4 regions of the Enterobacter sp. Taxon_8 genome follow, and region 2 is predicted to be linked to each of the others. Evidence: predicted binding sites of a transcription regulator. Region 2 holds the regulator's gene; each other region holds the start of a gene.
The links. Region 2 encodes PurR, which represses purine synthesis genes. Its sites were predicted from a motif close to CANGCAAACGTTTGCNTG; they were not measured.

Region 1 (7,310 bases), 1.2 Mb from region 2:
AAAATCACCGTCATTGAAAACAAGATGAAAGTGGATGAGATGGTGACGGTGCGCGATATCACGCTGACCAGCACCTGCGAACACCATTTTGTGACCATCGACGGTAAAGCGACCGTGGCGTATATCCCCAAAGATACGGTGATTGGCCTGTCGAAGATCAACCGCATCGTGCAGTTCTTTGCCCAGCGTCCGCAGGTGCAGGAGCGTCTGACGCAGCAGATCCTGACCGCGCTGCAAACGCTGCTGGGCACCAATAACGTGGCCGTCTCTATCGACGCGGTTCACTACTGCGTGAAGGCGCGCGGCGTGCGTGATGCGACCAGTGCAACGACCACCACCTCGCTGGGCGGCCTGTTTAAGTCAAGCCAGAATACCCGCCAGGAGTTCCTGCGCGCCGTACGTCATCACAACTAAGTCTTACAGGGCAGGGACCATGGAGCGAAACGTCACGCTCGATTTTGTTCGCGGCGTCGCCATTCTCGGTATCCTGCTGCTTAATATCGCCGCCTTCGGTTTGCCGAAGGCGGCTTATCTCAATCCTGCGTGGTATGGCGACATCACGCGCAGCGATGCCTGGACGTGGGCGATCCTCGATCTCTTTGCGCAGGTCAAATTCCTCACGCTCTTTGCCCTGCTGTTTGGCGCAGGCCTGCAGCTTCTCCTCAAGCGCGGTACGCGCTGGATCCAGTCGCGCCTGACGCTGCTGGTTCTCCTCGGCTTTATCCACGGCCTGTTCTTCTGGGACGGCGATATTCTTCTCGCGTATGGGTTAGTCGGGCTCATCTGCTGGCGTCTCATTCGCGATGCGCACAGCGTAAAAAGCCTGTTTAACACCGGCGTGATGCTGTATGTGATGGGGCTTGGCGTCCTGCTATTGCTGGGGATGATCTCCGGCGAGGCGACAAACCGTTCATGGATCCCGGATGCCGCTAACCTGCAGTACGAACAGTTCTGGAAGCTGAAAGGTGGTACGGAAGCGATAAGCAACCGTGCGGATATGCTGGGGGACAACCTCCTTGCGCTGGGCGCGCAATACGGCTGGCAGCTGGCGGGCATGATGCTGATGGGCGCGTCATTGATGCGCACCGGCTGGCTGAAAGGAGAATTCAGCCTGCGTCACTATCGTCGTACCGGCGCCGGTCTGGTGCTGCTCGGCGTGCTGATTAACCTCCCGGCGGTGATTGTGCAGTGGCATATTCACTGGGATTACCGCTGGTGCGCGTTTCTGCTCCAGGTGCCGCGTGAACTGAGCGCGCCGTTCCAGACCATCGGCTACGCGGCGCTGATCTATGGCTTCTGGCCAACGCTTTCCCGCCTGTGGATTGTCAGCGCTATCGCCTGCGTGGGCCGAATGGCGTTGAGCAATTATCTCCTGCAAACGCTCATATGCACCACGCTTTTCTATCGCTTTGGCCTGTTTATGAAATTCGACCGCCTTACGCTGCTGGCGTTTGTTATTCCGGTCTGGGTGGTAAACCTGGCGTTTTCTGTTCTCTGGCTACGCTATTTCCGCCAGGGACCGCTGGAGTGGGTGTGGCGTCAGTTAACCGCATATGCTTCAGGGGTATCATTGAAAAACACATCCAGATAACGATCTGGATCACAATCATTAACAAAACGGATGTAAGCGTTTTCATGACTGTGAGCTTCTTCACGTAGTCCCCTTTCTCTCGCTGCCAAAATAGCCACCTTGCTAAACACAGGGGGTGTCTGTGAGTTGCTGCAATCCTTTGAAGGATGGTGAATATGATCACCATTCGTGACGTCGCCCGTCAGGCGGGCGTTTCTGTGGCTACCGTCTCACGCGTGCTCAACAATAGCGCGCTGGTCAGCCCTGAAACCCGAGAAACCGTAATGAAAGCCGTGACCCAGCTCGGGTACCGGCCAAATGCCAATGCCCAGGCGCTTGCGACGCAGGTCAGCGACACCATCGGCGTGGTGGTGATGGATGTCTCGGATGCCTTTTTCGGCGCGCTGGTGAAAGCGGTCGACATGGTGGCACAGCAGCATCAGAAATATGTCCTGATCGGTAATAGCTATCATGAGGCGGAAAAAGAGCGCCATGCCATCGAAGTGCTGATCCGCCAGCGCTGTAACGCCCTGATTGTCCATTCAAAAGCCTTGAGCGATGAAGAGCTAACCGGATTGATGGAGCAGATCCCGGGCATGGTGCTGATCAACCGCATTGTCCCCGGCTATGCCCACCGCTGCGTCGGGCTGGATAACGTCAGCGGCGCCATGATGGCCACGAAAATGCTCATCAACAACGGGCATCAGCGGATCGGTTATCTGGCCTCCAGCCATCAAATTGAAGATGACGAACTGCGGCGCGAGGGGTGGCAAAATGCCCTGAAAGAGCACGGCATTACGCCATCCGAGAGCTGGGTGGGGACCGGCACGCCGGACATGCAGGGCGGTGAGGCGGCAATGGTGGAGCTGCTGGGCCGCAATCTGCAGCTGTCTGCGGTGTTTGCCTATAACGACAGCATGGCGGCTGGCGCCCTGACGGCGCTGAAGGATAACGGCATTGCGGTGCCACAGCATTTATCACTCATTGGTTTTGATGATATCCCGATTGCCCGTTACACCGACCCGCAGCTGACAACGGTGCGCTACCCCATTGCCTCTATGGCGAAACTGGCGACTGAGCTGGCATTACAGGGAGCGGCAGGGCTGCTGGATCCGGGCGCAACGCACTGTTTCATGCCGACTTTAGTACGTCGCCACTCCGTCGCGGCCCGGCAAATTGTGGTTCCGATCACTAACTGATTAGATCAGGTGATGTAACCGTTTTCAATCTGTGAGTAAATTCACAGTATCTTAACAAGGCGCTGACTATGATGTCAGCGTTTTAGGGGCTGAAACGCTATGTAACAGTGATTATTCACTTTCACTATAGCCAATGTGCCGCAAACAACGAATAAAACGCATTTCTGGAGCGTTACCGAACACGGAAGAGAGAAATTTTATAAGTGAACTTCGGCTGTCAGTAACGTTTTATTAACACCTGCCCGCCGATCGTTATTCACAAGAACTACCCTGCATAAAAAAACCGGAGATACCATGAATAAGAAGGTGTTGACCCTGTCTGCTGTAATGGCAAGCATGCTTTTTGGTGCAGCAGCGCACGCTGCGGATACCCGTATTGGTGTGACCATATATAAATACGACGACAACTTCATGTCTGTTGTGCGTAAAGCGATTGAGAAAGATGCGAAAGCAGCGCCAGACGTTCAGCTGCTGATGAACGACTCCCAGAATGACCAGTCCAAACAGAACGACCAGATCGACGTTCTGCTGGCGAAAGGCGTGAAAGCCCTGGCCATCAACCTGGTTGACCCGGCTGCAGCAGGCACGGTCATTGAAAAAGCGCGCGGTCAGAACGTGCCGATCGTCTTCTTCAACAAAGAACCTTCCCGTAAGGCGCTGGATAGCTACGACAAAGCGTATTACGTCGGTACTGACTCCAAAGAGTCAGGTATTATTCAGGGCGATTTGATCGCGAAACACTGGGCGGCGAACCCGAACTGGGACCTGAATAAAGACGGTCAGATTCAGTTCGTGCTCCTGAAAGGCGAGCCAGGCCACCCGGATGCTGAAGCGCGTACTACCTACGTTATCAAAGAGCTGAACGACAAGGGCCTGAAAACCCAGCAGCTGGCGTTAGATACCGCGATGTGGGATACCGCTCAGGCGAAAGATAAGATGGACGCATGGCTGTCCGGCCCTAATGCCAACAAAATCGAAGTCGTTATCGCCAACAACGATGCGATGGCAATGGGTGCGGTAGAAGCGCTGAAAGCACACAACAAATCCTCAATCCCGGTATTCGGCGTGGATGCACTGCCAGAAGCGCTGGCGCTGGTTAAATCCGGTGCGATGGCCGGTACCGTGCTGAACGATGCCAACAACCAGGCGAAAGCCACCTTCGATCTGGCGAAAAACCTCGCCGATGGCAAAGGCGCGGCAGATGGCACCAACTGGAAAATTGACAACAAAATCGTTCGCGTACCTTACGTGGGCGTAGACCAGTCCAACCTGGCTGAGTTTATCGGTAAATAAGTTAGCGGTACTGTCTCCACTGGGCGCAATTCGTTGCGCCCTTTTATAACGCGATATGCGAGGCCAACAAGGTATAATTATGGTCAGCACAACAACTCAGTCATCCGGTGAATACCTGTTGGAAATGAGCGGTATCAACAAGTCATTTCCCGGCGTTAAGGCACTCGATAATGTTAATTTAAAAGTTCGTCCTCACTCTATTCATGCCTTAATGGGGGAGAACGGTGCGGGTAAATCAACATTATTAAAATGTCTTTTTGGGATCTATCAAAAAGATTCTGGCAGCATTCTTTTTCAGGGGAAAGAGATCGATTTCCATTCAGCGAAAGAAGCACTGGAAAACGGTATCTCGATGGTTCACCAGGAATTAAACCTGGTGCTGCAGCGTTCAGTTATGGATAACATGTGGTTGGGACGTTATCCAACCAAAGGTGTCTTTGTCGATCAGGACAAAATGTATCGCGACACCAAAGCGATTTTCGACGAGCTGGATATTGATATCGATCCGCGCGCCCGCGTGGGAACATTATCCGTCTCCCAGATGCAGATGATCGAAATCGCCAAAGCGTTCTCCTATGATGCGAAAATCGTCATCATGGACGAACCGACATCGTCATTAACGGAAAAAGAGGTTAACCACCTTTTTACCATTATTCGTAAGCTAAAAGATCGCGGCTGCGGCATTGTGTACATCTCCCACAAAATGGAAGAGATCTTCCAGCTGTGCGATGAGATCACCATCCTGCGCGACGGTCAGTGGATTGCCACGCAGCCGCTGGAAGGGCTGGACATGGACAAGATCATCGCCATGATGGTCGGCCGTTCCCTGAACCAGCGCTTCCCTGACAAAGAAAACAAGCCGGGTGAAGTGATTCTGGAAGTGCGCAACCTGACCTCGTTACGTCAGCCGTCTATACGCGATGTCTCCTTCGACCTGCATAAAGGTGAAATCCTGGGGATTGCCGGCCTGGTCGGGGCAAAACGTACCGATATCGTGGAAACCCTGTTCGGTATCCGTGAGAAAGCCGAAGGCACTATTACGCTGCACGGTAAGAAAATTAACAACCACAACGCCAACGAAGCTATTAATAATGGTTTCGCGCTGGTGACGGAAGAGCGTCGTTCGACCGGTATTTATGCTTATCTGGATATTAACTTTAACTCGTTAATTTCTAACATTCGCAATTACAAAAACAAAGTCGGGCTGCTGGATAACTCCCGCATGAAAAGCGATACCCAATGGGTGATTGACTCCATGCGCGTGAAAACGCCAGGCCATCGCACCCAAATTGGTTCGCTGTCAGGCGGTAACCAGCAGAAAGTGATTATCGGCCGTTGGTTATTAACCCAGCCAGAAATTCTGATGCTGGATGAACCTACCCGCGGTATTGACGTCGGCGCGAAGTTTGAAATTTATCAGCTGATTGCCGAGCTGGCGAAAAAGAATAAAGGGATCATTATTATTTCTTCCGAAATGCCGGAATTGTTAGGGATCACGGATCGTATTCTGGTTATGAGCAATGGTCTCGTCGCCGGTATTGTTGACACCAAAACGACAACGCAAAACGAAATTTTGCGTCTTGCGTCTTTGCACCTTTAAGATCAGGGGCTCCTCATGAGTGCGTTAAATAAAAAAAGTTTTCTCACTTACCTGAAAGAAGGCGGTATTTACGTTGTTCTTTTAGTCTTGCTGGCAATCATCATTTTCCAGGACCCTACGTTCTTAAGCCTGCTGAACCTGAGTAACATTCTGACCCAGTCCTCCGTGCGTATTATCATTGCGCTGGGCGTGGCGGGCCTGATCGTGACCCAGGGGACGGACCTTTCTGCCGGTCGCCAGGTGGGTCTGGCGGCGGTTATCGCGGCAACTCTGCTGCAGTCGATGGAAAACGCTAACAAGGTCTTCCCGGAAATGGCCACCATGCCGATTTTCGTGGTGATCCTGATTGTCTGCGCCATCGGTGCGGTGATTGGTCTGATCAACGGAATTATCATCGCCTACCTGAACGTGACGCCGTTTATCACCACCCTGGGTACGATGATCATCGTTTACGGTATCAACTCCCTGTACTACGACTTCGTCGGCGCTTCGCCAATCTCAGGCTTTGACAGCGGCTTCTCGACCTTTACGCAAGGGTTTATTGCGCTTGGCAGCTTCCGCCTGTCGTACATCACCTTCTATGCGCTGATTGCGGTGGCCTTCGTCTGGATCCTGTGGAACAAAACGCGCTTCGGCAAAAACATCTTCGCCATCGGCGGTAACCCGGAAGCGGCGAAAGTCTCCGGCGTTAACGTAGCTCTGAACCTGCTCATCATCTATGCCCTTTCCGGCGTGTTCTACGCCTTCGGTGGGATGCTGGAAGCGGGCCGTATCGGCTCTGCAACCAACAACCTCGGCTTCATGTATGAGCTGGATGCGATCGCAGCCTGCGTGGTGGGCGGCGTCTCCTTCAGCGGCGGTGTGGGTACGGTACTGGGCGTGGTGACCGGTGTGATCATTTTCACCGTCATCAACTACGGGTTGACCTATATCGGCGTGAACCCGTACTGGCAGTACATCATCAAGGGCGCCATCATTATCTTCGCGGTTGCGCTGGATTCACTGAAGTACGCCCGTAAGAAGTAATCGTCTCTCTCCATATCCGGCCCGCTCACCGAGCGGGCTTTTTTTATGCTCTATGCCAGATGGGACTCCTCTCTGGTCACAATGCGCTCAAACCAGTCGAGTTCAGAGAGCTTGCAGGCGACCCACTGTTCGGAAAAGGCATCGCCCAGGCTGTCGGTGAGATACTGACAGCGGGCAAAGGCCTCAATCGCCTCCTGCTGGAACAGCGGCAGTTCCGGTTGGTCGTGCTGCGGTTCAGGGAGATCCCCCTCGTCGATATGTTCCAGCCCGTACAGCATGCCGGTCAGGATAGTGGCCGCCACCAGATACGGATTCGCATCGGCCCCGGCCAGCCGGTACTCGATACGACGGTTACTCTCATCCGAGCAGGGAATACGCAGGGCGGCGGAGCGGGTGTTATAGCCCCAGGAGTTAAAGACGGGTTCCGTCAGGCTTTTACGCAGGCGACGAAACGCGTTGACGCCTGGCGCAAGAATGGCGACGGAGGCGGGCATCAGCGCCAGCTGGCCCGCGACGCACAAACGTATCATGCTGTTAAGCGCGTTCACCGGGGAAGCAAAGACGTTTTCGCCGTGACGATTGTTCAGGCTGAAATGGAAGTGCAAACCGCTGCCGGCCAGCT
Region 2 (7,310 bases):
TTGCCAGGAAGCACAAACCCAGCTGCAGGGTGTTCTGCAGCGCGGCGGCGCGGCCTGTTGCCTGCGGGAATGGACGCAGCGCCTGCGCCACAACGATAGGGTAAATCGCCCCGTTCGCAATGGCCATCACGCAGAACGGGATCAAAATTTCGGCCAGACCGGCACCCGGAATAAAGCCAACGGCCCAGGTCCCGATGACGCTCAGCGCATAGAGCACCAGCAGCCATGGCAGCATCTGCTGGCCTTCCCATTTTTGCAGCGCCGCGCGACAGCCGTACCCGCCCACAAGGAACGCGATTGTCTGCGGAACATAGCTCAGGCCGATGGCTGCCGGGCTGTAGCCCATATCGTGCAGAATGAACGGCGAGCCGGTGAGCCATGCGAAGAAGCTTGCCGAGCAGGCGGCATAGATCAGGACATTCCCGCGATACGCTTTGGCGCTCAACAGTGAGGTGAAGGTAATCGGCTTCGCGTCGGCATGCGCCTCTTTTTTATGCGCAGGCTTGAGGGCAAACGCCGGCAGCATCAGCACCAGCGTGATGGCAAACAGCGTGGCAAAAATGGCCTGCCAGTCAAAGTGCGCGAGGATCCAGCTGCCCAGCAGCGGAGCCAGGGCAGGGGAGAGGCCCACCAGCGGCATAATGGTGGCGAAAATACGGTTTGTGCGGTTAGCCGGGTAGTAGTCAGTCACCAGCGCCTGCCAGGTCACGGCCGCGGCACAGACGCCCACGGCCTGAACGAAGCGCAGCACCAGCAGCCAGGTGGCGTCGCGTACCCATAACATCCCCAGGCACCCCACCGCAAAAATGGCCAGACCCAGCAGCAGTACCGGTTTACGACCAAAGCGATCCGAGAGCGGTCCCCAGAGCAGCTGTGCAAAAGCAAAACCGGCGAGGAACAAACTCAGGCTGGCACTGATGGCGGCAGCGGGGGTTTGCAAATCTTCCTGCATCGCGGCAAAAGCCGGCAGGTACATATCGGTGGCCAAAAAGCCCAGCACGCTTAAGCCGCCGAGCCAGACTAAAAAACCGTTCCTGGGTTGCATTATTTTATTCTCCTGAGGAGGCAGGTATACATTGGCGCTGAGTGTAGGGAGTGCAAAGCCGCTTGTGAAACGCTAATATTTGGCGGGTGCATTCAAATTTTTTGCAGGCAGAAAATGTGGTCAGATTATTCTCTTGAAGTGGTCGATGCTGTCGCGCGTAACGGCAGCTTCAGCGGTGCGGCGCAGGAGCTGCACCGCGTCCCTTCGGCCATCAGCTACACGGTGCGTCAACTGGAGGAGTGGCTGGCGGTTCCGCTGTTTGAGCGGCGGCATCGTGACGTGGAATTGACGCCCGCCGGGGCGTGGTTTTTGAAGGAAGGGCGTTCTGTTATCAAAAAAATGCAGATCACCCGCGAACAGTGCCAGCAGATCGCCAACGGCTGGCGGGGACATCTTTCCATCGCGGTGGATAACATCGTGAAGCCGGAACGCACCCGACAGATGATTGTCGATTTCTATCGTCATTTCTCTGACGTTGAGCTGCGGGTCTCGCAGGAGGTGTTCAACGGGGTGTGGGATGCGCTGGCGGACGGCAGGGCGGAGATGGCGATTGGCGCGACGCAGGCGATCCCGGTCGGGGGACGTTACGCCTTTCGCGACATGGGGATGCTGAGCTGGAAATGCGTGGTGGCCAGCGATCATCCTCTGGCAGCGATGGACGGGCCGCTTAGCGACGATACGCTGCGCAACTGGCCCTCGCTGGTGCTGGAGGATACGTCCCGTTCATTGCCCAAGCGTATCACCTGGCTTCTGGACAACCAGCGGCGGGTGGTGGCTCCGGACTGGGAATCGTCGGCGACGTGCCTCAGTGCCGGACTGTGCGTCGCGATGGTGCCCGTTCATTTTGCGCGTCCGCGCATCAATACCGGCGAATGGGTTGAACTGACGCTGGAAAATCCGTTCCCGGACGCGGCCTGCTGCCTGACCTGGCAACAAAATGATGTCTCGCCCGCCATGGCCTGGCTGCTGGATTATCTGGGGGACAGCGAAACGCTGAACCGGGAATGGTTACGGGAGCCAGCGTAGCTGGCCCCGTAAAGGGATTAACGACGGTAGTCGCGGAACGGACCGTCCGCAACGGAACGGCGTTCAATCAGGCGCGGGTGAACTTCAATGGACTGCGACTCTTCGCGCTTGTTGACGATCCTGTCGAGCAGCATATTGAAGGCCGTTTCGCCCAGCGAATCTTTCGGCTGGTGAATGGTGGTCAGCGCAGGGGTGAAGAAGCGCGCGTTACGCACGTTGTCATACCCGATCACGGAAATATCCTGCGGTACGCGCAGACCCAGTTCATCGGCGGCGCAGAGCGCGCCCATGGCCATGATGTCACCCCCGCAGAAAACGGCGGTCGGACGGTGCGGCTGGGAAACGATCTGCTGCATTGCGCGGTAGCCTGATTCCGGCTCAAAGTCGCCCTGCACGATCCAGTTTTCCGGCACGGTGATCAGCGCTTCTTCCATCGCTTTCATAAAACCGGCAAGACGGCCCGCCCCGGTGTTGCGCTCCAGCGGACCCGGGATCACGCCAATCTCGCGGTGACCGCGTTCGATCAGGTAACGGCCGGCCATATAACCGCCTTCAAAGGCATTGTCGATAACGGAGTCGGTGAAATCTGCACGCGCTTCGCCCCAGTCCATAACGACCATGGGGATGTGGCGATACTCTTCGAGCATCGACAGCACGGATTCCGGGTACTCGGAACACATCACCAGCAGGCCGTCAACGCGCTTCTGAGCCATCATCGACAGGTAGGCGCGCTGTTTTTCAATGCTGTTCCACGCGTTGCCCAGAATCAGGGTATAGCCTTTCTGGAAGCAGTTTTTTTCAACCGCTTCAATGATCTCGGCAAAATAGGCCGCTTCACTACTGGTCGCCAGCAATCCAATGGACTTGGTGTGATTAACCTTAAGGCTACGCGCGACCGCACTTGGCGAATAATGCAGCTCCTTGATCGCTGCCCAGACGGCGTTGCGCGTCTCTTCCGCCACAAAGCGGGTTTTGTTAATTACATGTGATACGGTTGTAGTGGAAACGTTTGCGCGTTTTGCTACGTCTTTAATTGTTGCCATTAAATGTCACTCCAGACCATATCCTAAGCTCCTGAAAAACTTGAAGGTAAACGTTTGCCTTCTCTCACCCTTATCACGCAATCTTGAATTGCGGCACGCCGGGAAAACGACACGGGACGTCAGGAGGGGGTCAATGGCCGGTACGCTAATAAATTTAGCGTGGAATTTTGTCCTATCTTGATGAAAAGGGGAAGAGGTAAAGTGGTTATCAGTATAAATCCAGGAAGATTTTTGACGTAATCTGTGCAAAAATGAGCAAGCTCACTTTTCGTGTGGGGATTAAAAGGAGAAAAATTGATGAGTTCCGATCTTAAGTTTTCGCTGTTCACCACCGTTGTTGTGCTGGCTCTGATTGTTGTGGCCGGTCTGACGGCTGCGCTGCACTGATTTACGCGGAGGGAGAGCCTTCTCCCTCCCGACTCCCCGGATTGTTACTTCTCTGGCAAAAATCTTTTGCCATTTTGTTAACTTCTCATTTTTTGTGATTGATGTCATGCTTTCCGCTTCTTTGTTCTGTGTCACCACGTGACACGGCATCCGGAGTTTACGCATGAAAATCAATTTTCCCCTGCTGGCCCTGGCGATTGGCGCTTTTGGGATTGGCACCACTGAATTCTCCCCGATGGGGTTACTGCCCGTCATCGCCCGCGGCGTGGACGTCTCGATCCCTGCGGCTGGCATGTTGATCAGCGCCTACGCTATCGGCGTGATGGTGGGGGCGCCGCTGATGACGCTTCTCCTTTCTCATCGCGCGCGCCGCAATGCGCTGATTTTCCTGATGGCGATTTTCACCCTCGGCAACGTGCTTTCGGCCATTTCGCCGGACTACACCACGCTGATGCTGTCGCGTATTCTGACAAGCCTCAACCACGGCGCGTTCTTTGGGCTGGGGTCGGTCGTGGCGGCAAGCGTGGTGCCAAAACATAAGCAGGCGAGCGCCGTGGCCACCATGTTTATGGGGCTGACCATCGCTAACATCGGCGGTGTTCCTGCTGCAACCTGGCTGGGAGAAGCGATCGGCTGGCGTATGTCTTTCCTGGCGACGGCCGGGCTGGGCGTGGTCGCGATGGTGGCATTGTTCTTCTCCCTGCCGAAAGGCAGCGCCGGAGAACGTCCGGAAGTGCGTAAGGAGCTGTCGGTGCTGGTGCGCCCGCAGGTGCTTTCCGCGCTGCTTACCACCGTTCTCGGGGCAGGGGCGATGTTTACCCTCTATACCTATATTTCACCGGTACTGCACGATATCACCCACGCAACGCCTCTCTTTGTGACCGCGATGCTGGTGCTGATTGGCGTGGGCTTCTCGATTGGCAACTATCTCGGCGGGAAATTTGCCGACCGTTCCGTGAGCGGGACGCTGAAGGGCTTCTTAACCCTGCTGATTGTCATCATGATCGCCATTCCGTGGCTGGCGCGTAACGAGTTTGGCGCCGCGATGGCGATGGTCGTCTGGGGTGCAGCAACGTTCGCCGTGGTGCCACCGCTGCAGATGCGCGTGATGCGTGTTGCGCATGAAGCGCCGGGCCTCTCATCCTCGGTCAATATCGGTGCCTTTAACCTGGGCAATGCGCTCGGTGCGGCGGCCGGTGGGGCCGTGATTTCAGGTGGTCTGGGATACAGCTTTGTGCCGGTGATGGGGGCAATCATTGCCGCGCTCGGCCTGCTGTTGGTGATGATGTCGGGTCGTAAACAGCCAGAAGCAGCCTGCGCTGCGGAATAAACCAAAAACGCAGAAGGGCGAACCCTTCTGCGTGTCTTTTACGCGGCGAAGTTCTTCGCCACAAAGTCCCAGTTAACCAGTGCCCAGAAGTGTTCCAGGTAGTTCGGGCGCGCGTTACGGTAATCGATGTAGTAAGCGTGTTCCCATACGTCCACGGTCATCAGCGGCTTCGCGCTGGTGGTCAGCGGGGTGCCCGCGTTAGAGGTGGATACGATAGCCAGTTTGCCATCCGCCTCTTTAACCAGCCACGTCCAGCCTGAACCGAAGTTCTTGATGGCTGCATCGGTAAATTTCGCTTTGAAATCTGCGAAGTTGCCAAATGCGGCGTTGATAGCGGTAGCCAGTTCACCGACAGGTTCACCGCCGGCATTCGGCGCCAGGCAGTGCCAGTAGAAGGTGTGGTTCCACACCTGAGCGGCGTTGTTGAATACGCCACCCTCAGAGCTGCGGACGATCTCTTCCAGCGTTTTGCCTTCAAAATCGGTGCCCTTGATCAGGTTGTTCAGGTTGGTGACGTAAGTCTGGTGATGTTTGCCGTAGTGATATTCCAGGGTTTCCGCAGAAATGTGCGGTGCCAGGGCGTCTTTTGCATACGGTAGTGCAGGTAATTCGAACGACATTGCTTCTCTCCTTATTGTATTTTGCGTTGCCAATAACCACACAGACAACAAGGACAGGATAGCAAATTGAAAGGGTATGCAAAAGAGGAACTTACCCTGCCACGGGTGTGGCAGGGCAGGGGTTAGCGAATGGTTTTCGGCGTCATCACGCGGCGTGCGCCGACGTAGTGGCGTACCCAGTAGTCTTCACTGAGAGAGGTGATCTGAATATCCTGACCGCTACGTGGAGACTGGATGAATTTTCCGTTGCCTACATAGACGCCAACGTGGTCAGCCGTCCCGCGGCCTTGGGTGCGGAAGAACACCAGATCGCCATTTTCCAGCTCACCGCGGTCAACCGGTGAGGCATCGCGCAGGTGGTACATTTCGTTGGCGGTGCGCGGAATGCGGAACTTGACCAGATCTTTATAGGCGTAATAGACGAGGCCGCTGCAGTCAAAACCGGTACGCGGCGAAGTCCCACCCCAGTGATAAGGTTTACCAATCTGCCCCATCAGTTTATTCATTGCGGTTTTTTGCGCTTTTTGTACGCGCACTTTATGCACTTCAGCAATTTTCATGACCTTCGTGCATTTCGCCTTATGGCCTTTACGGGTGATGCATTTTTCAGTAACGAGGTTAGAGGTGGTTTGCGAAGCTTTACTTTTGGCAGAGTGGGCAGTGCGGGAAGGTTTTGTTTTCGTTTTGCTGGAAGCGGTCTGTTTCGTCTGAGCCGGTGTTTTTTTCTTGTCGTTCTTAGCGGTGGTTTTTTTCTTACGTTCTGTGGCTTTCACCAGATGGTTTTTTTGTACAGCAGAATGCCGCGCCTGCTGAGAGGCGTTTGCCACTGGCGTGAAAGTGAGTGAAGTAAACAGTAAAGCACAGAGCGTGATCGAGATTTTATTTATCCGCGCCACTGGGCAGTCCCCTGATAAATGCAGGTCATCAATAATACCCGCGTGTGATTTACAAAGCCCGTCGATTCTAATCTATAAAAAGCCAGAAAGTTAATAGCATTTTTCAATCTACAATCGTGTTTCGTTAGCAAGTGCAAAAAAATTCATCGTTCTGTCGCACATTTGCCCGCTCCCTAAGCAAAACCCTGAATGCGGCAGGGGTAAACACCATTTGCAATGCAACTTTTCGTGACTCGGGGTAGAATGTATAAACGTGACAAAAATGTTATTTTCCGATGCCAGTCTGAACCGCTACAATGTCAGACGAATGCCGTAACAGAAGTTAAAGGAAGCAAGACATGAGCACCACTATTGAAAAAATCCAGCGCCAGATCGCTGAAAACCCGATTCTGCTGTATATGAAAGGTTCTCCGAAGCTGCCAAGCTGCGGCTTCTCCGCACAAGCGGTTCAGGCGCTGTCAGCCTGTGGTGAGCGTTTTGCTTACGTTGATATCCTGCAGAATCCGGACATCCGCGCTGAGCTGCCTAAGTACGCTAACTGGCCGACTTTCCCACAGCTGTGGGTTGACGGCGAACTGGTTGGCGGCTGCGATATCCTGATTGAAATGTATCAGCGCGGCGAACTGCAGCAGCTGATCAAAGAGACGGCGGCGAAGTACAAAACGGAAGAGCCGGACGCAGAGTAATTTTCTGCGCAAATAAAAAAGCGACCAGATAAGGTCGCTTTTTTTTATTCTTCGCTGTCACCCATCGGCAGCGGCCAGCCGCCAAGACGCTTCCAGCGGTTGACGATCTCACAGAACAGCTCTGCGGTGCGCTCCGTATCGTATAGAGCGGAGTGCGCCTGCGTTCCGTCGAACGGAATGCCAGCCGTAATGCAGGCTTTAGATAACACCGTTTGTCCCAGCGCCAGGCCGCTCAATGCGGCGGTGTCGAAGGTGACAAAAGGGTGGAAGGGGTTGC
Region 3 (7,310 bases), 810 kb from region 2:
GGTCGATGAAAAAGTCATCGTCAACGGGATTGTCGCGCTGCTGGCAACCGGGGGGTCAACCAACCACACCATGCACCTGGTGGCTATGGCGCGTGCGGCGGGCATTCTGATTAACTGGGATGACTTCTCCGAGATCTCTTCCGTGGTGCCGCTGATGGCACGCCTGTACCCGAATGGTCCGGCGGATATTAACCACTTCCAGGCCGCGGGCGGCGTACCGCTGCTGATGCGCGAGCTGCTGAAGGGCGGTCTGCTGCATGAAGACGTGAATACCGTGGCTGGCTTTGGCCTGCAGCGCTACACCCAGGAGCCGTGGCTGAACAACGGCGAGCTGGACTGGCGTGATGGGGCGAGCGCGTCTCTTGATGCGCAGGTGATTGCCACTATCGACAAACCTTTCTCTCCTCACGGTGGCACCAAAGTGCTGAGCGGCAACCTCGGTCGCGCGGTGATGAAAACCTCTGCAGTACCGGAAGAGAACCAGATTATCGAAGCGCCGGCGGTGGTGTTTGAAAGCCAGCACGACGTATTACCTGCCTTTGACGCCGGCCTGCTTGATAAAGACTGCGTGGTGGTGGTGCGTCACCAGGGGCCTAAAGCTAACGGGATGCCAGAATTACATAAACTTATGCCACCACTTGGTGTATTATTGGACCGCCGTTTCAAAATTGCGTTAGTAACCGATGGACGCCTCTCTGGGGCATCCGGTAAAGTGCCTTCAGCCATCCACGTGACGCCTGAAGCTTACGACGGCGGTTTACTGGCGAAAGTACGTGACGGTGACACGATCCGCGTGAACGGTCAGACAGGTGAGTTAACCCTGCTGGTCGATGACGCCGAGCTGGCGGCACGTCAGCCCCATATTCCTGACCTAAGCGCATCGCGCGTGGGGACCGGACGCGAAATGTTCAGCGCGCTGCGTGAGAAACTCTCCGGTGCGGAGCAGGGCGCTACCTGTATTACGTTTTAAGACGACTTGATTTTAACGATCTGGCGAGAGAAAACTCTGATGAAAAACTGGAAAACAAGTGCAGAATCAATCCTGACCACTGGCCCTGTCGTGCCGGTTATCGTGGTAAACAAGCTGGAGCACGCTGTACCGATGGCGAAAGCGCTGGTTGCGGGTGGCGTTCGCGTTCTGGAAGTGACCCTGCGCACCGCCTGCGCGATGGATGCCATTCGCGCGATTGCCAAAGAAGTGCCGGACGCCATCATCGGTGCGGGTACCGTGACGAACGCAAAACAGCTGGCTGAAGTGACCGAAGCGGGCGCACAGTTTGCCATCAGCCCGGGTCTGACCGAGTCGCTGCTGAAAGCCGCGACCGAAGGCACTATTCCACTGATCCCGGGTATCAGCACCGTCTCTGAACTGATGCTGGGCATGGACTACGGTCTGAAAGAGTTTAAATTCTTCCCGGCTGAAGCGAACGGCGGCACCAAAGCGCTGCAGGCGATTGCGGGTCCATTCTCTCAGGTACGCTTCTGCCCGACGGGCGGCATCTCTCCTGCCAACTACCGTGACTACCTGGCACTGAAAAGCGTCCTGTGCATCGGTGGCTCATGGCTGGTTCCGGCGGATGCGCTGGAAGCGGGCGACTGGGATCGCATCACAAAACTTGCTCGCGAAGCGGTGGAAGGCGCGAAGCAGTAAGTCTCTCGTCGCATGAAAAACGGGCCTTACGGCCCGTTTTTTTATCCCGTTACCTTAACGCTTGCTGCGGCCGCTTTGGCTCTCGCCACGGCGTCGTCAACGTTATCCCCGGTGGCTAACGCCACGCCAAGACGCCGGGTTCCGTCAATCTCCGGCTTGCCGAACAAACGTACCTGCAACCCGGCACCCACCGCCCCGTCGACATTATCAAACGTGACGTTCTGGCTGGTTAGCTGCGGCAGGATCACCGCCGAGGCGGCCGGGCCGTACTGACGGATACCGCCGACGGGCAGGCCGAGGAAGGCTCGCACGTGCAGGGCGAATTCGGAGAGATCCTGCGAAATCAGCGTCACCATGCCGGTGTCATGCGGGCGAGGGGAAACTTCGCTGAAAACCACCTCGTCGCCGCACACAAACAGCTCCACGCCAAACAGGCCATAGCCGCCCAGCGCCAGGACGGTTTTACGGGCGATCTCCTGAGCACGTTCCAGCGCCAGGGCGCTCAGATGCTGCGGCTGCCAGGATTCGCGATAATCGCCATCTTCCTGGCGGTGGCCTATCGGGTCGCAGAAATGGACGCCGTCAACGGCGCTGACGGTCAGCAGGGTGATCTCGAAATCAAACTTCACGACGCCTTCGACGATGACGCGACCGGCGCCGGCGCGGCCGCCCTGCTGGGCGTACTCCCACGCCTTGTCCAGCGTGCTGCTGTCGCGAATAAAGCTCTGTCCTTTACCGGAGGAGCTCATCACCGGCTTAACGATGCACGGGTAGCCAATCTCGTCTACAGCCTGCAGGAATGCAGCCTTATCGCCAGCAAAACGATAGCTCGACGTGGGCAATCCCAGCTCTTCTGCCGCCAGGCGACGAATGCCTTCGCGGTTCATGGTCAGCTTTGCGGCTTTCGCGCAGGGCACCACGAGCTGGCCTTCCTGCTCAAGCGCGATCAGCGTATCGGTGGCAATGGCTTCAATTTCCGGCACGACAAAATCAGGTTTCTCGCGCGTAATCAGCTCGAGAAGGGCATCGCCATCCAGCATGTTAATCACATAAGAACGATGGGCGACGTGCATGGCTGGCGCGTCGGCGTAACGATCCACGGCAATCACTTCAACGCCTAAACGCTGGCACTCAATGGCGACTTCTTTGCCCAGCTCGCCCGATCCCAACAGCATCACTCGCGTCGCCGCAGGTCGCAGCGCGGTTCCTAAACGAATCATAACAATCCCCCTGAAAAAGTTGCGGGCAGTATAAACGAAAACGTTTGCGTCTGTCTTGTACACGGCCAGGTGAGGGGAGAAGAAATTTGCGCTTCTTTAGCCCGTCCAGACATTTCCTGACGCCTGCTCGCTTACGCTGTGGATCATGTTCACCGTTAAGTGAGGGAAATCATGTCTGGCTGGCTAAATCAATTGCAATCCCTGTTAGGGCAGAAAACATCGTCTGGCGAGCGGGACCTGAGCAAACTGCTGGTACCCGGGGCGCTAGGCGGACTGGCAGGCCTGCTGGTCGCGAATAAATCCTCGCGCAAGCTGCTGGCAAAGTACGGGACAGGCGCACTGCTGGCCGGTGGGGGCGCCATTGCGGGTACCGTCCTATGGAACAAATACAAGGACAGGGTTAGGACCGCGCACAGTGATGAACCACACTACGGCGAGCACACCTCGCCGCTGGATCTGCGTACCGAACGGCTGATCCTGGCGCTGGTCTTTGCCGCGAAAAGTGACGGACATATCGACGATAAGGAACGACTGGCGATCGAGCAGCAGCTGCGTGAAGCCGGCGTTGAAGAGAAGGGCAGAACGCTGGTGGCGCAGGCCATCGAACAGCCTCTGGAGCCGCAGCGTCTGGCACAAAGCGTGAAAAATGAGGAAGAGGCGCTTGAACTCTATTTCCTCAGCTGTGCCGCCATCGATATCGATCACTTTATGGAGCGGAGCTACCTTAACGCCCTGGGCGATGCGTTAAAGATCCCACAAGACGTGCGCGAAGGCATTGAGCGGGATATCCGGGAACAAAAACAGGCGTTACAGGGATAGTTCTCGCCGTTGCGACCCTGTTTCGCTTGCATCATGCGTGGGTTTTGCCAACCTTATAGGGTGTAAAACGAAAAAGAATGATGACATGCCACCGAAAGCCCGACGTATACCTTATGCGATCACCACGCATGGCGATACGCGTATAGACAACTATTACTGGCTACGGGACGATTCGCGCTCCCAGCCAGAGGTGCTCGACTACCTGCACGAGGAAAACGACTATGGCCGCAAGGTCATGTCCAGCCAGCAGACGCTTCAGGACCAGCTGCTGAATGAAATGGTGCAGCGTATTCCGCAGCGCGATATCTCCGCGCCCTGGACCAAAAACGGCTATCGCTATCGCCATATTTACGAGCCCGGAAATGAGTATCCCATCTACCAGCGTCAGTCGGTGTTAAGCGCCGAATGGGACGAGTGGGATATTCTGCTGGATGCCAACCAGCGCGCTGCCCACAGCGAGTTTTATACCCTGGGCGGCATGTCCATTTCGCCTGACAATGCGGTGATGGCGCTTGCGGAGGATTATCTCTCCCGCCGTCAGTACGGCCTGCGGTTTCGCAATCTGGAGAGCGGCAACTGGTATCCGGAAATGCTGGAAAATGTGTCCCCGGATTTTGTCTGGGCGAATGATTCCGAGACGGTTTACTACGTCAAAAAGCACGCCTCGACGCTACTGCCTTATCAGGTATGGCGGCATACCGTGGGAACGGACTCCGCTGACGACGAGCTGGTTTATGAAGAGAAAGACGAAACGTTCTATGTCAGCCTGCATAAAACCTCCTCGCGCCACTATGTGATTATCTTCCTTGCCAGCGCGACGACGTCGGAAGTTCTGCTGCTGGATGCCGAACTGCCTGACGCCCAGCCGCTCTGTTTCCTGCCGCGCCGCAAGGATCACGAGTACAGCCTGGATCACTTCCAGCATAGCTTTTATCTGCGCTCCAATCGTGAGGGCAAAAACTTTGGTCTCTATAAAACCAAAGTGCGCGATGAACGCAAGTGGGAGGTGCTTATCCCCGCGCGTGATCAGGTGATGCTGGAAGGGTTCACCCTGTTTACCGACTGGCTGGTAGTGGAAGAGCGCCAGCGCGGGCTGACCAGTATCCGGCAAATCAACCGCAAAACGCGGGAAGTGGTCGGGATTGCGTTCGACGACCCGGCCTATGTGACGTGGATTGGATTCAATCCCGAACCCGAATCATCGCGGTTGCGCTACGGCTACTCATCCATGACCACACCGGACACCCTGTTTGAGCTGGACATGGATACCGGGCAGCGCCAGGTGATTAAACAGACCGAGGTAAAAGGTTTTGAGTCTGAAAACTACCGCAGCGAGCACCTCTGGGTCACCGCCCGGGATGGCGTTGAGGTCCCCGTCTCGCTCGTCTATCACCAAGCCCATTTTCAGAAAGGCAAAAACCCGATCCTGGTTTACGGCTACGGTTCGTATGGCTCAAGCATGGACGCCGATTTCAGCAGCAGCCGATTAAGCCTGCTCGATCGCGGTTTTGTTTTCGCCATAGCCCATATTCGCGGCGGCGGTGAGCTGGGCCAGCACTGGTATGAAGACGGGAAATTCCTGAAAAAGAAAAACACCTTCAATGATTATCTCGACGTCTGCGATGCGCTGATTGAGCAGGGCTATGGCGATCCGCAACTCTGCTTTGGCATGGGCGGCAGCGCGGGCGGCATGCTGATGGGGGCGGTTATCAACCAGCGTCCCGACCGCTTTAAGGGGATTGTCGCGCAGGTACCGTTTGTCGATGTGGTCACGACCATGCTCGATGAATCAATCCCTCTTACCACCGGGGAGTTTGAAGAGTGGGGAAATCCGCAGGATGAGATGTACTACCGCTATATGAAAGAGTACAGCCCGTACGACAACGTGGAGGCGAAAGCCTACCCGCACATGCTGGTCACCACCGGTTTGCATGATTCTCAGGTGCAGTACTGGGAGCCGGCAAAATGGGTGGCAAAGCTGCGGGAGCTGAAAACCGATGACAATCTGCTGCTGCTGTGTACCGATATGGACTCCGGACACGGCGGGAAATCGGGACGATTTAAATCGTACGAAGGGGTTGCCCTGGAATATGCCTTCCTGATTGGCCTGGCGCAGGACACGCTGCCAGGCCGTGCGGAGGGTTAAGCGTCGCCCAGATAATGTTTCAGCGTTAAGCGCAGTTCCGGACTCATTCTGTCGAGGTTGTTATACAGCCAGCGCAAATAGCCCGGGTCTTTATCCGCTACCTCAGACACCGGCTTCCCGCGATATTTACCAAAGGTAAATGTGGTCAGTAACGCGGGGCGTCCGGTGATCGTCGCCATATCATCCGGTGTCCAGCCTGAGATATTCATAATATCAATCAGTAACGCGGCGGTGATATAGCAGTCATACAGGGCGCGGTGATGGTGAAGCCCCTCAGGGGGACGAACGCTGAGCTTGCGGGACTTGTACAGCGCCATATTGCTGTATTTAATGCCCGGCCAGAGACGACGCGCCAGCTTCATTGTGCAAATCCATTCGCCCGGCATTTCAGGTAGCACCCGGCGGTCAAAGCTGGCGTTATGCGCGACGTACCACGGGCTACCGTAGTAGTGCGGAATGATCTCTTCAATCCAGGGCTTATCCGCCACCATCGATTCTGTAATGCGATGGATAGCCATCGCCTGGGGGCTGATGGGGCGATCGGGACGCACCAGATGGCTCATTGGGTTGACGATTTTACCATCAACCACGTCGACAGAGGCCACTTCCACTATTCCGCCCTGAAGATCGCAAGTTTCGGTATCGATGACGCGCAGCATTGAAAACTCCTGAGCTTAAAACGCCTAGCCTAAAGGAATGATATCGCCTTGCCAACCCTCTCCGCCGAGCGTGCCGGTCACCAGAAGCTCGCCCTTATCCGCGCGGACGATCAGCTGGCCTTTATCATCCCATAGCGCGCTGCCGCCGCAGGCATTCGCCATTAGCACCGCAATAGCATATTTATGCGCGAAGCGCTGCAGGTTACTGATGGACTGCCGCCAGCGATTATCCCCCACCGACTGGCAGCTGGTAACAAGCGTTGCTCTGGGATCGAGATTGGGAGAGTCGGGATGTGCATCAATGATGCTAAGGTGCTTGTCCCCCGGCACCAGGCTGGCTCCGCGCCCTTGCGGATAGCGCAAAATGCGATGGCAAGCAGGCGAAAACAGCACAAGACCTTTCTGTCTCTGCCCATCCTGAACCAGGGGGAGTCCCGCAATAACGGTAATCTGGTAAAAATGTGCCGCGTTAAGCAGCGGCTCCAGCTGCGCGTCATCGGGTGGGGGAGGTAGCGTCGGCGCGCCAGAGCCCGTTAAGGAGAGTTCAGGGAAGACCAGCAGATCGCACCCCTGCCGTGCGGCTTCGGCGATGAAGCGCAGGTGGTGCGTAACATGGTCATTCACACTCTGATGCAGCCCGCCATACTGGGCTGCCGCTATGTTCCAATGTGACATCGTGACTTCCTTATACACTGAGTCGCAGGGATTTAAGAATACACCTAAATTTATCAGGGTTTTCTTATCCTGCCAGATTCCGCGTAAGGAAGTGTAACGACTCGTTAAGCTTATTTAACTTTAGGTTCGTACGGTAAACG
Region 4 (7,310 bases), 1.5 Mb from region 2:
CGAACTCGTCGCGCACGCGGCTGTTAAACAGGATGGACTTCGCCCAGCCTTCGCCTGCGCCCAGCACGTCGCCGTAGGAGAAGCCGCCGCACGCCACCAGCGCCTGGAAATCTTCCAGACCGGTACGTCCGGCCAGCAGATCGCTCATGTGGACGTCGATAGCATCAAAGCCCGCGCGGTGGAAGGCCGCAGCCATCTCAACGTGGGAGTTAACGCCCTGCTCGCGCAGCACCGCCACTTTTGGACGCGCGCCGGTCGCAATGTACGGCGCAGCGATGTCTTCGTTAATGTCGAAGGAGAGCTTCACGTTCAGGCCTGGATCCTGGTCATTGGCCTTCGCGTTGTGCTCCTGATCGGCACATTCAGGGTTATCACGCAGGCGCTGCATCTGCCAGGTGGTTTCCGCCCACCACATGCGCAGCGTGGTTCGGCTTTCGCTGAACACCGCATGGCCGTCTGCTTCAATGACGAAGCGGTCGCCCTGAACGGCTTTACCCAGATAGTGGACGCAGTCTGCCAGACCGTGCTTCGCCAGAATCGCTTCAACCGCATCGCGATCCGCTGCACGCACCTGAATCACGGCGCCCAGCTCTTCGTTGAACAGCGCAGCCAGACGGTCTTCGCCAAGCGTAGCGATGTTGGCTTCCACGCCACAGTGGCCGGTGAAGGCCATCTCTGCCAGGGTCACCAGCAGGCCGCCGTCGGAACGGTCATGGTAGGCCAGCAGCTTACGCTGCGCCACCAGCGCCTGAATCGCGTCGTAGAAGCCTTTCAGCTGCGCCACGTCGCGCACGTCGGCTGGCTTATCGCCAAGCTGACGGTAAACCTGCGCCAGCGCGGTGGCGCCCAGCGCGTTGTGGCCTTTACCCAGGTCAATCAGCAGCAGGGCGTTATCTTCAGTCGCCAGCTGCGGCGTAACGGTGTGACGCACGTCTTCCACGCGGGCAAACGCGGTGATCACCAGCGACAGTGGAGAGGTCATCTCGCGCTGCTCGTTACCTTCCTGCCAGCGGGTTTTCATCGACATGGAGTCTTTACCCACCGGAATGGTCAGGCCGAGGGCTGGACACAGCTCCTCACCCACCGCCTTCACGGCTTCATACAGGCCAGCATCTTCGCCCGGGTGGCCGGCTGCGGCCATCCAGTTTGCGGAGAGCTTGATACGTTTGATATCGCCAATCTGCGTCGCGGCGATGTTGGTCAGCGCTTCACCGACCGCCAGACGGGCAGAGGCGGCGAAGTCCAGCAGCGCCACCGGGGTGCGTTCGCCCAGCGCCATCGCTTCGCCGTAGTAGCTGTCGAGGCTCGCAGTGGTCACGGCGCAGTTCGCCACCGGGATCTGCCAAGGGCCGACCATCTGGTCGCGGGATACCATACCGGTCACGGTACGGTCGCCGATGGTCACCAGGAAGGTTTTCTCTGCCACAGCAGGCAGGTGCAGCACGCGGTTAACCGCTTCTGCCACGGTGATGCCCTGGCGATCCAGCGCTTTTCCCGCAGCCTTGCGGGTCTGCACGTCGCGGGTCATCTTCGGCGTTTTACCGAGCAGGACGTCGAGCGGCAGATCGATCGGCTGGTTGTCGAAATGTGTATCGCTCAAGGAGAGATGCTGCTCTTCGGTCGCTTCACCGATGACGGCATACGGCGCGCGCTCGCGGCGGCACAGCTCGTCAAACAGCGGCAGCTGGTCCGCCGCAACGGCCAGCACGTAGCGCTCCTGGGATTCGTTACACCAAATTTCCAGCGGGCTCATGCCCGGTTCATCGCTCAGGATGTCGCGCAGGTTGAAGCGACCGCCGCGGCCGCCGTCGCTCACCAGCTCCGGCATGGCGTTGGACAAGCCGCCCGCGCCCACGTCGTGGATGAAGAGGATTGGGTTGGCATCACCCAGCTGCCAGCAGCGGTCGATCACTTCCTGGCAGCGGCGCTCCATCTCAGGGTTGTCACGCTGCACGGACGCGAAGTCGAGATCCGCATCAGACTGGCCGGAGGCCATCGAAGAGGCCGCACCGCCGCCCAGACCGATGTTCATCGCCGGGCCGCCGAGTACGATCAGCTTCGCGCCGACGACGATCTCGCCTTTCTGCACGTGATCGGCACGGATGTTGCCAATCCCGCCTGCCAGCATGATCGGTTTGTGGTAGCCGCGCAGCTCTTCGCCGTTGTGGCTGTCCACTTTCTCTTCATAGGTACGGAAGTAACCGTTCAGCGCCGGACGGCCAAACTCGTTGTTAAACGCCGCGCCGCCCAGCGGACCTTCGGTCATGATATCCAGGGCGGTTACAATGCGCTCTGGCTTGCCGAAATCTTCTTCCCACGGCTGTTCAAAGCCCGGGATACGCAGGTTGGAGACGGAGAAACCGACCAGACCCGCTTTTGGTTTTGCACCACGACCAGTCGCCCCTTCGTCACGGATTTCACCGCCGGAGCCGGTAGCCGCACCCGGCCACGGGGAGATTGCCGTCGGGTGGTTGTGGGTTTCAACCTTCATCAGGATATGCGCGGGCTCCTGATGGAAGTCATAGCGCCCTGCTTCGCGATCGGCGAAGAAGCGGCCCACCTCGGAGCCTTCCATCACCGCGGCATTGTCTTTATAGGCAGACAGCACGTGGTCAGGGGTTTGCTCCATGGTGTTTTTGATCATTTTGAACAGCGACTTCGGCTGCTGTTCGCCGTCAATAATCCAGTCGGCGTTGAAAATCTTATGGCGGCAGTGCTCAGAGTTAGCCTGCGCGAACATGTAAAGTTCGATGTCGTTCGGGTTACGGTTGAGCTTAACGAACGCATCCTGCAGGTAGTCGATTTCGTCTTCTGCCAGCGCCAGGCCGAGACGCAGGTTGGCGTCGATCAGTGCCTGACGGCCCTGCCCCAGCAGGTCCACGCTCTGTACTGGCGCAGGCTGATGGTGGGAGAAAAGCTTCTGTGCGTCATCGAGAGAGGCAAATACGCTCTCCATCATGCGGTCGTGCAGCTCAGCCGCAACCGCCTGCCACTGCGCGTCGCTCAGGGTTGAGGCTTCCACGTAGTACGCCACGCCGCGCTCCAGGCGGTTAATCTGGCTCAGGCCACAGTTGTGGGCGATGTCGGTGGCTTTGGAAGACCAGGGGGAGATGGTGCCCGGACGCGGCGTCGCAAGGATCAGTTTGCCGGTTGGCGTATGGCTGCTGAGGCTTGGGCCATACTTGAGCAGGCGTTCCAGCTGTACGCGCTCCTCTGCATTCAGGGGGGCATTCAGGTCAGCAAAATGGACATACTCAGCGTAAATATTGCTTACCGGAAGGTCGGCCGCCTGAAAACGTGCCAGCAGTTTAGTGATACGGAAGGCAGACAGTGCAGGCGAACCACGCAGAATTTCCATCATAAGTCTCTCGTCTTCGAAGCGCCGGGGCGCTTACAGTGTGCGCAAGGGGGAAAACGGGCGTCATTATAGAGAATCCTGAGCGCCGACGAAACCGTTTGCGTCGAAATAAAATTTGCCCAGAGGTTTAACAATAGATGTGACCTGTCTCTCTAATTGGTTGCCAAGTGGCGCAAGTTTACGCAAAATGCCGCTCATTCAATGGCAAACCTTATTATTAACATGGCTACAGCAAACTGAGGCAACCGGCGTCGCAGAGAATTAACTAATTGAAAAAATTAAAGATTAATTATCTGCTCATCGGCATTGTAACGTTGCTGTTGGCAGTGGCCCTCTGGCCTTCTATCCCCTGGTTCGGCAAAGCCGAAAACCGTATCGCCGCCATTCAGGAGCGGGGGGAATTGCGCGTCAGTACCCTCAACTCCCCGCTCATTTACAGCGACATCAACGGCAAAATCATTGGTCTGGATTATGAGCTGGCACAACAGTTCGCCGATTATCTTGGCGTGAAGCTTAAAATCACCGTCCGCCAGAATATAAATCAGCTTTTTGACGACCTCGATAACGACGATGCCGACATGCTTGCCGCCGGGCTGGTGTATAACAGCGAGCGCAGCAAGAACTACCAGCCGGGCCCGACCTACTATTCCGTTTCGCAGCAGCTAGTTTACCGCGTCGGGAGCCTGCGCCCGCGCTCGCTGGCTTCGATTAACGATCGGCAGCTGACGATTGCGCCCGGCCACGTGGTGATTGACGACCTGCGTGAGCTCAAGGAGAAAAAATATCCCGACCTGAGCTGGACGGTGGATCCGAAACTCGGCACGACGGAGCTGCTTGAGCAGGTAAAAGACCAGAAAGTGCCCTACACCATTGCCGATTCGGTCGCAATCAGCCTGTTCCAGCGCGTGCACCCTGAAATCGCCGTGGCGCTGGACGTTACCGACGAGCAGCCCGTGACCTGGTTTAGCCAGCTTGATGACGATCAGACCTTCTCTGCCGCGATGCTTGATTTTTTCAACACCATCAATGAAGACGGTACCCTGGCGCGTCTGGAGGAGAAGTACCTCGGGCACGGCGATGACTTTGACTACGTTGACACCCGCAGCTTCCTGCGCGCGGTAGACAGCGTCCTGCCGGACCTGCAGCCGCTGTTCGAAAAATACGCCCAGGAAATTGACTGGAAACTGCTGGCGGCTATTTCGTATCAGGAATCCCACTGGGATACCCAGGCCACGTCCCCGACTGGCGTGCGTGGTTTGATGATGTTAACCAAAAATACCGCGCTGAGCCTGGGCGTGAATGACCGTACCGATGCCGAACAAAGCATCAGCGGCGGCGCGCGTTATCTGCAGGATATGATGGCCAAAGTACCGGAAACGGTGCCGGAAGAGGAGCGGATCTGGTTCGCGCTGGCGGCCTACAATATGGGCTATGCGCATATGCTGGATGCGCGAGCATTAACGGCCAAAACGAAAGGCAACCCGGACAGCTGGTCAGACGTAAAGCAGCGCCTGCCGCTGCTGAGCCAGAAGCCATGGTATAACAAACTGACATACGGCTACGCGCGCGGGCATGAAGCCTACGCCTACGTGGAAAATATCCGTAAATATCAGATTAGCCTGGTCGGGTATCTGCTGGAGAAAGAGAAAGAGGCGACGGAGGCCAAACGGCTGGCTCAAAGCTACCCTGTCGTGGCGCCGGACGAACTTAATCGCCCGACAGCTTCAATTCTGCCTTTTGCTGCTTTTTCTGCTGACGGCGCATTCGAAAGAAATCACTTAATAGCCCCGAACACTCTGGTGCAAGCACCCCGCCGATAGTCTTCACCTGGTGGTTCATCCCCGGGTGACCCAGCACGTCCATCAGTGAACCGGCCGCGCCGGTTTTTTCATCCCGCGCCCCGAAAACCAGAGTCCCGATCCGGCTGTGCACCATCGCCCCGGAACACATCACGCACGGCTCCAGCGTCACATACAGCGTGGTATCAAGCAGGCGATAGTTTTGCAGCACCAGACCGCCCTGACGAAGCGCCATAATTTCGGCGTGCGCGGTAGGATCGTGGCGGCCAATGGGACGGTTCCACCCTTCACCAATCACCAGGTTATTGTGGACCAGCACGGCGCCTACGGGCACTTCGCCCTCGTCCCAGGCACGCTGAGCGAGCGTTAGCGCGTGGCGCATCCAGTATTCATGATTGTATTCAGGGTTGGACAACGGTTGATACTCCAGTCGAAAAGCGGCGGCATTATACACACCCCTTATGGATAAGACTATTCGAGTTGCTGGAGTTCACCTGACGGCGTGACGCGCCAGCGATGCTGGCAAAAATAGAGCAGCGGGTTGTCCTGTTTGCTGTCGCTGTAGCCGCTGTACAGGCGCAGCGGCGTACCGATGCGTTTCTCCAGCTGGACCACTTTTTCATGCCCCAGACAGCGCAGGGTTAGCACCCAGCCGCCGTAACCGCGGGCAATTTGCGTGGCGATAAGATTCACGCGCGGAAGCCAGGGGGTATCAAAGTAGACCTGCTCCACAAGCGTCTGCGGGGAACCTGTAATCAGCCAGATGTCGGCATCGTTCGCGTCGAGGTAGCTGGTCAGGCGCGCCTGTACAACAGGAAAGGCCGCAACGTGACCGCGAAACCAGTGCGCAAAATCCTTTTCGAGCTGTTTGAGCCGCGCTTCGCTGTGCCCAAAGGTACATCCCCACAGCAGCAGACTCATCGGCCATCGCGCCGCACGGCCTTTCACCAGCAGCGCGATACCGATAACCGGTAAGAGCGGTAGCACGAGCAGCGCATTCAGAGGCTGACGCCGCAGCAGGTAACGCATAAACGTACCAAACATATCCTGCTGATGCAGCGTTCCATCCAGATCGAAAAAGACAACGCGACGCGCGTGATTTGCCAAACCTTACTCCTCTGGGTCGTTGAATCCTAATAGCCAGGTAAAAAGGAACCCGGCGATCACCGCTACTAAATAGCCTAACAGATAGAGCATCACTTTTCCGGTCACGATGGTTAATGCCAGCGGTAAACCGGAAAGCCCAAAGGTGATCACGGTGGCGACTTTCCAGTAGCTGATCAGCGCCCCGCCTACCGCGCCCCCCAGACAGGCCGCGAGGAACGGTTTACCCAGCGGCAGCGTAACGCCGAAAATCAGCGGCTCGCCGATGCCGAGCAGGCCGACCGGGAGCGCGCCTTTAATCATTTTCTTCAGACGCGCGTTGCGGGTTTTCATCAGGACGGCAATCGCCGCGCCGACCTGCCCCACGCCCGCCATCGACAGGATAGGCAGCAGCGCGTTATAGCCGTGCGCCTGCACCAGCTCGACGTGGATCGGCACCAGCCCCTGGTGCAGGCCGGTCAGTACCAGCGGCAGGAAGGTACCCGACAGCACCGCGCCAACCAGCAGCCCGCCGCGGTCAATCGCCAGAGACGCACCGTGAGCGATGGCTTCAGAGATCCACCCGCCTAACGGCTGGAGGGCCACAATCGCTACGCTACCGGTAATCAGGGTGGTCAGCAGCGGGTTGAGGATAAGCTCAATCGAGCCGGGCAAAATCGCTCGCAGCCTTTTCTCGATCCAGCACATCAGGATGACCACCAGCAGCACCGCAATCACCCCGCCGCGGCCAGGCTGAAGCGCCTCACCAAACAGCGTGATCTGCGCCAGCTGCGGGCTGGACAAGATGCCCGCCATCACGCCGCCCATCGCCAGCGATCCGCCAAACACCTTCGCGGTATTCACCCCAACCAGAATGTTCATGATGGCGAAAACAGCGCTGCCGAAGATCCCGAGAATCCCCAGCAGGTTCGGATACTGCGTGGCGAAATCCCCCACGATATCCGGTCGCTTGAGGATATTGATGATCCCGGTGATCAGGCCCGAGGCAATAAACGCCGGGATCAGCGGAATAAAGACGTTGGCCAGCTGTCGCAGCGCATCGCTCATCG

Region 1: a site for PurR is predicted at 1,621-1,638, ahead of galS (HTH-type transcriptional regulator GalS). Genes of this name have one in related genera too.
Region 3: a site for PurR is predicted at 2,905-2,922, ahead of purT (formate-dependent phosphoribosylglycinamide formyltransferase). Genes of this name have one in related genera too.
Region 4: a site for PurR is predicted at 3,446-3,463, ahead of purL (phosphoribosylformylglycinamidine synthase). Genes of this name have one in related genera too.

What each region holds. Positions count from the first base shown of each region.
Region 1 is NZ_CM177989.1:1,443,385-1,450,694, forward strand. Features, by position in the region: gene folE (GTP cyclohydrolase I FolE) at 1-414, shown strand, start outside; gene yeiB (DUF418 domain-containing protein YeiB) at 434-1,591, shown strand; gene galS (HTH-type transcriptional regulator GalS) at 1,747-2,769, shown strand; gene mglB (galactose/glucose ABC transporter substrate-binding protein MglB) at 3,064-4,062, shown strand; gene mglA (galactose/methyl galactoside ABC transporter ATP-binding protein MglA) at 4,142-5,662, shown strand; gene mglC (galactose/methyl galactoside ABC transporter permease MglC) at 5,678-6,688, shown strand; gene AC4IBF_RS06850 (glutamine synthetase family protein) at 6,739-7,310, opposite strand, start outside.
Region 2 is NZ_CM177989.1:2,603,227-2,610,536, reverse strand. Features, by position in the region: gene punC (purine nucleoside transporter PunC) at 1-1,045, opposite strand, end outside; gene punR (DNA-binding transcriptional activator PunR) at 1,160-2,071, shown strand; gene purR (HTH-type transcriptional repressor PurR) at 2,089-3,114, opposite strand; gene cydH (cytochrome bd-I oxidase subunit CydH) at 3,412-3,501, shown strand; gene AC4IBF_RS12280 (MFS transporter) at 3,665-4,831, shown strand; gene sodB (superoxide dismutase [Fe]) at 4,870-5,451, opposite strand; gene AC4IBF_RS12270 (C40 family peptidase) at 5,574-6,347, opposite strand; gene grxD (monothiol glutaredoxin 4) at 6,686-7,033, shown strand; gene rnt (ribonuclease T) at 7,078-7,310, opposite strand, start outside.
Region 3 is NZ_CM177989.1:1,790,923-1,798,232, forward strand. Features, by position in the region: gene edd (phosphogluconate dehydratase) at 1-970, shown strand, start outside; gene kdgA (bifunctional 4-hydroxy-2-oxoglutarate aldolase/2-dehydro-3-deoxy-phosphogluconate aldolase) at 1,010-1,651, shown strand; gene purT (formate-dependent phosphoribosylglycinamide formyltransferase) at 1,693-2,871, opposite strand; gene AC4IBF_RS08495 (tellurite resistance TerB family protein) at 3,043-3,690, shown strand; gene ptrB (oligopeptidase B) at 3,776-5,836, shown strand; gene exoX (exodeoxyribonuclease X) at 5,833-6,495, opposite strand; gene AC4IBF_RS08510 (carbon-nitrogen hydrolase family protein) at 6,520-7,170, opposite strand; gene AC4IBF_RS08515 (DNA polymerase III subunit theta) at 7,281-7,310, opposite strand, start outside.
Region 4 is NZ_CM177989.1:1,088,621-1,095,930, reverse strand. Features, by position in the region: gene purL (phosphoribosylformylglycinamidine synthase) at 1-3,361, opposite strand, end outside; gene mltF (membrane-bound lytic murein transglycosylase MltF) at 3,628-5,178, shown strand; gene tadA (tRNA adenosine(34) deaminase TadA) at 5,066-5,572, opposite strand; gene yfhb (phosphatidylglycerophosphatase C) at 5,629-6,264, opposite strand; gene AC4IBF_RS05250 (PTS transporter subunit EIIC) at 6,268-7,310, opposite strand, start outside.